Regions from separate parts of the Sinomonas soli genome, predicted to be linked through region 1. Evidence: predicted binding sites of a transcription regulator. Region 1 holds the regulator's gene; the other holds the start of a gene.
What was found. Region 1 encodes Rex, which represses fermentation and respiration genes when NADH is low (regulators of the CRP and FNR family bind a similar motif). Its sites were predicted from a motif close to CTTGTGAANNNNTTCACAAG; they were not measured.

Region 1 (4,350 bases):
CAACTACGGTAAGGAACTTTTCATGGGTTCGGTTATCAAGAAGCGCCGCAAGCGCATGGCCAAGAAGAAGCACCGCAAGCTGCTTCGCAAGACTCGTCACCAGCGCCGCAACAAGAAGTAGGCGCGCCGCCCCTTCAGGGGCGATGGTGGGTGAGGCCCGTTCCCTGTGTGGGAGCGGGCCTCACATGCGTCCGGGCCACATTCTTCCCGCGGGGTGACCTTGGGCGTCTGCGGGGTGACGCCGGGCGGCTGCGGGCTGACCTCGCGCTAGCGGCGGAAGCGGGCGTAGCCGCGCCAGAGCCCGTACAGCGCGCCGCCGACGGTGGCCGCCTTGAGCCCGAGCGTGGCGGCCCGGCGCCCGGCGCGGAAGTCGTAGATGGGCCAATTGTGCGCATTCGCGTGCGAACGCAGCCGCGCGTCGGGGTTGATGGCCACAGGGTGGCCCACGAGCGTCAGCAGCGGGATGTCGTTGTGCGAGTCCGAGTAGGCCCAGCAGCGCTCGAGGTCGAGGCCCTCCCGCTCGGCGAGCTCTGAGGCCGCCGCGGCCTTGGCCTTCCCATGCAGGATCTCGCCCACGAGGCGGCCGGTGTAGGCGCCGTCCTCGATCTCGCCCACCGTTCCCAGCGCCCCGGTGAGCCCCAGCCTGTCGGCGATCACGGAGGCAACCTCGATGGGCGTCGCCGTCACAAGCCACACGCGCCGGCCCACGCGCAGGTGCTGCTCGGCGAGGGCCTTGGTGCCCGGCCAGATGCGCGACTCGATGAACTCGTCGTAGACCTCGTGGCCGATCGTCTCGACGTCGACCGCGAGGATCCCGGCGCCGAGCGCCAGCGCGGAGGCCTCGATGGAGCGGACGTCCTCGAGGCTCTCGCCGCGGAACAGGAACGCGAGGTGCTTCCAGGCGAAGCCGGCCGCGTCGCGCAGGGTGAAGGCGCCGCGCTCGTACATCTTCCGGGCCACGTGGAAGAGGCTGGCGCCCTTCATGAGGGTGTTGTCCACGTCGAAGAAGGCCGCCTCGCCCGGGCGCCCCACGGGCGCCGGGCGCGCTGGATCCAGCGCCTTCTTCTCTGCGGGCATGGTCCGAGTCTAGCGATTCACAGCTCGGCCACAGCCGCGCGCTACCGTGGAGGCATGCGCATCCCCGAGATCGTCCTCGTGACGAAGAGCCAGTGCCACCTGTGCGAAGCCGCCAGGGATGTGGTCGGACGGGTGGCGTCGGACGCCGGCCTCGGCTGGGAGGAGCGCAGCATCGACCACGACCCCGCCCTGCGCGACCGGTTCGCCGAGGAGGTGCCGGTAGTGCTCGTGGACGGCGTCCAACGGGACTTCTGGCGGATCAACGAGGCCCGGCTGCGGCGCACCGTCGACGCGGCCCGTCAGGGCTGACCGCCGGCGCGCGGCCGAGGCCTGCGGCCCTTTTGGTGCCCGGGCCGCCCCGGTCCTAGAGTGAATGGGGCCGCCGCGACGGCGGCGTCCGAGCGTAGAGCCCGCACGCGCGTGGCCCGCGAGGGAATGAGGTGGCAGTGGCAGGACGGTCCCAGTCGGGAAGCCGAGGCGCCGCGCCCGCGACCGACGGGAAGCAGCTGCCGCCCGCAGTCGTCTCCCGCCTGACCGTCTACCTGCGTGCCCTCAACTCGTTCCTCGCGGACGGCGTGGACCGGGTCTCCTCGGACGCGCTGGCCGAGGCGTCCGGGGTCAGCTCCGCGACCCTGCGCAAGGACCTCTCGCAGCTCGGCTCCTACGGCACCCGCGGCGTGGGGTACGAGGTCGAGAACCTGCGCCAGCACCTCTCCGTGGCCCTTGGCCTGACGCGCGACTGGCGCGTCGCGATCGTGGGCGCCGGCAACCTCGGCCGCGCCCTGGCCCGGTACGGCGGCTTCGGCACGCGCGGCTTCGATGTCGTCGCGCTGCTCGACACCGACCCGCAGATCATCGGCAACGAGATCGGCTGGCTCCGCATCTCCGACGCCGCCAACCTGGAGGCCGTCTTCCAGCGCACCCGCGCGAACATGGCTGTCCTCGCCCTCCCGGCGTCCGTGGCCCAGGAGGTGTGCGACCGCGTCGTCGCCGTGGGCGTCCGCAGCATCCTCAGCTTTGCGCCCACCATCCTGCAGGTCCCGCCCGGGGTGACGCTGCGGAAGGTGGACATGGCCACCGAACTCCAGATCCTCGCCTACCACGCACAGCGCGGAGAGGCCGGCGGGGAGACGGGCACGCCTTCAGACCCCGATCCGTCGTACGACGACGTTCCGCACCCGGGCGGGCAGCCCGCCTGAGGCGGGGGGCCGCCGTCGTGCGCCAGCGCCCGCTGGGCCCGGAGGGTCAGCGGAGGTAGCCGCCGCCGAGCTTCGCTGCCCGGCGGGCGGCGATGTACTGGCTCGAGGGCCGCAGCCACGTGAGCACCGCCGCGGCGATGTACAGCGCTCCCGAGAGGAACGAGAGGACGTAGACGAAGGCCGGCATCGGGAATGCGCCCGCGGTGGGCAGGACCGCGGAGAGCGCAAGGTTGCTGACATAGCCGAGCACCGAGAGGCCCGCGAACACCGTGAGCAGGATCCGCACCCAGTTCATCCCGGCCCGGATCCCGAGCGCGATCAGCACGGTGACGGCCACTCCGACGAGGGCGGAGACCCACAGGGCGGGGGTCATGATGGCCGTGAACTGGCTGGCGAAGGCGGCCGCGTTGGCCCGGTTGGCCCGGGTGGTGGCCTGCATCAGGCTGGTGTGCATGTAGGTGCCCATCCAGTCCAGGATCGCCGGGATGCCGGCCAGCGGCGCGATGGAGCTCGCGACGAGGAACCAGGCGGCGAGGGTGATGGTGAGCGGCCGCGCGATCCCGACGGCCGGCATTCCAGGGAAGGAGCCGCTGGGCAGCTGGCTCGGCCACGGCCCCTGGTATGAGCCTTGGGGCGGGGGAGGACCGTAGGCGGGCGCTCCGCCGGGCTGCGGCGTGCCCTGGTAGGCCGGGGGGCCCGGCTGGTAGGCCGGCGGACCGGGCTGGTACGGGGGCGGCGTGGGCTGCTGGCTCATGGCGTCACTGTCCGTAGGGATTGCCGAAGGTCGGTCCCTTCGGGGGCGTGTAGGGATTGGCGAACTGGTTCTGGGCGGTGAGGAAGGCCGTCACCGCGGGCCTGAACAGGAGCACGATCGATGCGACTGCGAGGCCGATCGTGATGAGGGAGAACACGCCGCCCGCGAGGAAGGCGCCGAGGGTGAGGCAGAGGAAGACGGTGCCGAGGGTCCGGGCCCACTTGCGTCCCCGCATCAGGAAGACCCCGCACAGCACGAGCACGACGGCGTTGACCACGACTCCTGCCATGGCGAGCCACACGAACGTGCTGATGATCTGGCGGAACTGCTCGAAGGTGATGCCCGACGAGGCGCCGCCCGCGTCGTTGAAGAGGGTCCGGAGGGCGGACGTCGGCGTGTTCAGGGTGACAAGCGTGGCGAAGAGGCCGATGACGACCTCGGCGGCCGCCGTGATGAAGACCAGCAGCGAAGCCCGGCGCACCGCCGTGCGCTGCGCGTCAGGGCCGGGAGCGGGAGTGCCATAGCCCTGGGGCCCGTAGCCAGGGGCACCGTACCCCTGAGGCCCATAGCCCTGGGCGCCGTAGCCCGGGGCACCGGGCTGCTGCCACGCCTGTCCGTAGGCCGGCGGCTGCTGCTGGCCGTACGTTGGGGGCTGCTGCTGTCCGTAGGCCGGCGGCTGCTGCTGGCCGTACGTTGGCGGCTGCTGCTGCGCCTCCCCATATCCGGGAGCGTACTGTCCGTACTTCGGGGCGGGCCGTCCGGGCCCGGGCTGCGCCTGGCCCTGCCCCGCCTGGCCCTGCCCCGCCTGGCCCTGCCCCGCCTGGCCCTGGCCAGCCTGCTCGGGCCCGGGCTGCTGATCCCCGTGGTGCTGCTCGGCGCCGTTCGGGGGGACAGGGGGCGTGCTCATGCGGGTCCAATCGTTGAAGGTGGCCCGACGGGGTAACGGCTACGCGCCCCCGCCGCGTTGACCCCACTGTAACGCCAGAGGGCACCGGCCCGGCACCCCTCCCTGATGTCAGTGAGGGCGTGCCGCGCGCGGCGGCCCTGCTGCACGGTCAGCCCACGCAGGGCTGCGGTCAGCTGGTCGTTTCCTCCACCGTTGCCGCCGCGATGACGGCAAGGCTTTCGGCGATGCTCAGCAGCGCCGTGGTGCGCGCCTGCTCGAGGCGTCCCGCAATCTCAGCGGAGCTGGTGCCCTCCTTCTGGGACGCTTCGAAGAAGGCGAAGGCCAGTTCGAGCGGCTCATGTGCCATGGTCGGGTTCCCTTCATCCGCGTCGGCGAACCCCCCGGGCCCCTCGCCCGGGGATACCCACGTGACC
Region 2 (4,350 bases), on a different contig from region 1:
GCCACCGGCCGCCACCGCCACTCCATCCAGGGCAGCGGCCCCTAAGGAGGAACGATGCCCAAGGCCCCGGCCGCCGAACAGCTCAAGCTTCTCGGGCTGCAGGCCCTGGACGCCCGGCTGCGCTCCCTCGAGGTGCGCCGCCGGAGCCTCGAGGCGGACCCGCGGCTCGGCCCCGCGAAGGCGGCCCTCGAGCAGGCCTCCGCGGCGGCGCGCGACGCCGACCGGGCCGTCGCGGAGGCCGAGGCCGAGCTCGCCGGGATCGAGGCGAAGGTCTCGGAGACCTCCACGCGGATCGCGCGGGACGAGGACCGCATGTACGCGGGGGGCCTGTCGAAGGACCTCGAGGCCCTCCAGAAGGACATCGCAGGCCTGCGCGCTCGCCAGAGCGACCTCGAGGACGCCGAACTCGAGGTCCTCGAACGCCTCGACGGGCTGCGCTCGGCGCAGGGCATCGCGGCCGAGGCCCTCGGCGAAGCCCGCGGCGCGAGCGACGAGCTCCGGGCCGAGCTCGACGCCCAGCTCGCATCGATCGCCGCCGAGCGGGCCGCGGCGGCCGACGAGCGCGCCGCGTATGCCCAGGGCATCGAGCCAGGACTCGTAGGGGTCTACGAGAAGACGCTGGCCAAGCGGGGAGTGGGCGCCGCGCGCCTCTTCCACGGGACCTCCGAGGGGTCCGGCATGGCGCTGAGCCCGGGAGACCTCGCGGCGATCCGGAACGCCGCCGAGGACGACGTGGTCTTCTGCCCGGACTCCGGGTGCATCCTGGTCCGCTCGCCCGAGTGGGCCTGAGGGGCCGCTCCGGCCTCAGTCCCTGAGCACGAGCGCGAGCGAGTGTGGCCGGCGCGCGGTCCCGGGGAGGAGCTCCGCCTCCCATTTCTCGCGGGCGACGGCGAGCAGCGCCTCGGGAGTCGCCGGCGCCTTGCCGCGGCGGGTGAGCAGGTGCCGGACGAAGTCGCCCCGGTGGTGCTTGGCGAAGTGGCTCACGACGCTGCGCTTGCCGTCCCGCTCCCTGAACACATCGACCGTCACGGTCCCGGCCGGCGGCGGCGCATAGGCTGCGGCGTACGTGCTCGAGCGGCAGTCCACGACGAGTTCCCCGGCCGCGCGGTCCGCGAGGGCCTCGGCGAGGAGCGGCCTCCAGTACCCGGCGAGCCGCCCGAGCCCGGGCAGGGAGGCCGACATCGACAGCCGGTACGCCGGCACCCTGTCCGCGAAGCCCACGGCCCCCCACAGTGCGGAGACCACGACGACCCAGTCGTCGGCCCTGCGGCGCTGCGCCGGGGTCAGGCCCGCATAGCCGAGGGCCTCGTAGAGAACGCCCGAGTAGACGCCGTGGGCCGGCGCCGCCGGTTCCGTCGCGAGCCGGCGGTTCCGCTCGACGTCGTGCGCGAGCGACGGGCCGACCCCGAGGACTGCGAGGGCGTCTTCCCGACCGCTCACCTCGGCCAGCGCCTCCATGGCCTCCTTGCGGGCCACCTCGAGCTGCGGGAAGCTCAGCGAGCCGAGGTCGACGGCGGGGCCGGAGCGCGCGGGCGTCTTGCCCTCGGAGGGGGGAAGCAGGATGAGCACCACGGCATCGTACCCGGCGGCGGAGGGCGGGCGGAGCGCGGGCCTATAGACTGGGAAGTCGAGGACAGGTCGGCCGGGCGACCGCGGGGCGGTCTGGCGTATGCCAGGGCGCCGCGAGGAAAGTCCGGGCTCCGCAGGGCAGGGTGGTGGGTAACGCCCACTCGGGGTAACCCGCAGGCCAGTGCCACAGAGAACAGACCGCCGCGGACAGGCGCCTGGCGCCGCGTCCGCGGTAAGGGTGAAACGGCGGTGTAAGAGACCACCAGCTCCCCGGGCGACCGGGGAGGCTCGGTAAACCCCACCCGGAGCAAGGCCAGACAGGGCGCGATCGAGGGCTGCCCGCCCGAGCGCCCGGGTAGGCCGCTCGAGGCCGCCGGCAACGGCGGTCCTAGATGGATGGTCGCCTCCCGCGTCCGGGCAACCGGGCGCGGAGACAGAACCCGGCTCACAGGCCGGCCTGTCCTCGTCCCCGGCACCCGGTCGGCAGAACCGAGAGCCTGTGAGTGACTTCACAGGGCTCCCGGTCCCGCCGCCGGACTGCCGCACGTAGACTGGAAGAGAACGTAGAAGTTCTCCACGGGCCGGGCTCTGCGATCGCAGGACCGGCTCTTTTCATGCCCGCTGACCAAACCCCTGGACATCCACAGCGGGCATCCGCACGACGGCGTGCGAGAAGCAGAGAAAGGCACCTGTGTGAGCACAACGACGGAAACCGCACTCGGCACGTGGATCGGACGCGAGGCCGCCGCGGAGGAGATGATCCCGGTCATCGGCCGGCTCTACCGCCAGAACAACGTGGTGACCTCGGTCCACGGCCGCAGCCTCATCAACCAGTCCGTGGTCGGACTGCTCAAGGCCCACCGCTGGGCCCGCCAGATCGACAGCGAGGAGCTCGCCCTCGAGGAGACCCTCCCGATCCTCAAGGCGCTCGACACGCTGGAGCTCGGCGCGGCGTCGATCGACATCGCCCGCCTGAACGAGGCGTTCCGGGCCGAGGGTCAGACCCTCCCGCTCGAAGACTTCCTGCGGGCCGAACTCGCCGAGATCGTGGGCAAGCACGGCGCCGATCCCCGCACGGGCACCGACGTGGTGCTCTACGGCTTCGGCCGGATCGGCCGCCTGGTCGCGCGCATCCTCATCGAGCACGCCGGCGGCGGCGCGGGCCTGCGCCTGCGCGCCATCGTGGTCCGCAAGGGCTCCGACAAGGACCTCATCAAGCGCGCGAGCCTGCTGCGGCGCGACTCCGTGCACGGCGCCTTCGAGGGCACCATCACGGTGGACGAGGAGAACAGCACGATCCTCGCCAACGGCACCCTCATCCGGGTCATCTACTCGGACAGCCCGGCCACGGTCGACTACACGCAGTACGGCATCAACGACGCGATCGTCGTGGACAACACCGGCAAGTGGCGCGACGCAGAGGGCCTGGCCCAGCACCTGCAGAGCAAGGGCGTGGCCCGTGTGCTCCTGACCGCCCCCGGCAAGGGCGACCTGCCGAACATCGTGCACGGGATCAACCACACCTCGATCTCGGCCGACGACCGCATCGTCACGGCGGCCTCGTGCACGACCAACGCGATCACGCCGGTCCTGAAGGCCATCAACGACAGGTACGGGGTCATCCACGGCCACGTCGAGACCGTGCACTCCTTCACGAACGACCAGAACCTCATCGACAACTTCCACAAGGGCGACCGCCGTGGCCGCGCCGCGGGGCTCAACATGGTCATCACCGAGACCGGCGCCGCCAAGGCCGTGGCGAAGGCCCTGCCCGAGCTGGCCGGCAAGCTCACCGGCAACGCGATCCGCGTCCCCACCCCGGACGTGTCGATGGCGGTGCTCAACCTCAGCCTCGAGAACGAGACCACCAAGGACGAGGTCAACGCGTACCTGCGCGAGATGTCGCTGCACTCCGACCTGCGCAAGCAGATCGACTACATCGACTCGCCGGAGGTCGTCTCGAGCGATTTCGTCGGCTCGCGCCGCGCCGGGATCGTCGACGGCCTCGCGACGATCTCGACCGGGAAGAACCTCGTGCTGTACGTCTGGTACGACAACGAGTTCGGCTACAGCTCGCAGGTGGTCCGCGTCCTCGAGGACATGGCCGGCGACCACGCGCCGTCGTTCCCCGTGCAGACCGCGGCCGACGAGTACACCCTCGCAACATCTCGGTAGCAATCGGCGGGGAAGCTGGATTCGGCGCCGGCCCAGGGGCAAGATGCACCTATGGAAGCAACAGAGCATGAGAGCACGCTCGAGCACGCACTCGACGTCGCCAAGGCCAATGCCAAGCAGGCAAAGCTGCTCGTCGACCACGCGAAGGCGGCCCTTGCGCACGGGGATGTGACCCCCGAGCGCGTCGCCCAGCTGGAGGAGCTCCAGCGGGCGGCGGACGAGGACCTCCAGCGGGTCATCCGCGAGCAGTAGATCCCCGACTCGATGCGCGAAGGGCGCCGCACTACCCGGTGCGGCGCCCTTCCGCGTCAGCGTACGGCCCTGTCCGCCGTCTCAGATGTGCTCGTGCACGTCATGGTCGTGGTCGTCGTGGCCGAACGGGTCCGGGTCGACTCCCGGCATCCACTTCAGGCCCGGGACGCCCCACCCGTGCTTGCGCGCCGCCCGCCGCGCCTTCTTCGCATAGCGGTCGATCAGGCGGTCGACGTAGAGCCTGCCGTCGAGGTGGTCGTACTCGTGCTGCATGACCCGGCCGAACCAGCCTGTCGCGACGAACTCGAGCGGCTGCCCCTCGCCGTCGAACCCCTCGACCTTGACCCATTCAGC

Region 2: a site for Rex is predicted at 2,066-2,085, ahead of ACYVKZ_RS02845 (glyceraldehyde-3-phosphate dehydrogenase). Genes of this name have one in related genera too.

The regions. Positions count from the first base shown of each region.
Region 1 is NZ_BAAGSN010000020.1:138,280-142,629, forward strand. Features, by position in the region: gene ACYVKZ_RS18940 (30S ribosomal protein bS22) at 23-121, shown strand; gene ACYVKZ_RS18945 (HAD family hydrolase) at 268-1,077, opposite strand; gene ACYVKZ_RS18950 (glutaredoxin family protein) at 1,132-1,386, shown strand; gene ACYVKZ_RS18955 (redox-sensing transcriptional repressor Rex) at 1,524-2,276, shown strand; gene ACYVKZ_RS18960 (hypothetical protein) at 2,323-3,030, opposite strand; gene ACYVKZ_RS18965 (hypothetical protein) at 3,035-3,937, opposite strand; gene ACYVKZ_RS18970 (hypothetical protein) at 4,107-4,283, opposite strand.
Region 2 is NZ_BAAGSN010000003.1:352,621-356,970, forward strand. Features, by position in the region: gene ACYVKZ_RS02830 (zinc ribbon domain-containing protein) at 55-789, shown strand; gene ACYVKZ_RS02835 (YaaA family protein) at 805-1,569, opposite strand; RNA gene rnpB (RNase P RNA component class A) at 1,635-2,033, shown strand; gene ACYVKZ_RS02845 (glyceraldehyde-3-phosphate dehydrogenase) at 2,263-3,744, shown strand; gene ACYVKZ_RS02850 (hypothetical protein) at 3,796-3,996, shown strand; gene def (peptide deformylase) at 4,078-4,350, opposite strand, start outside.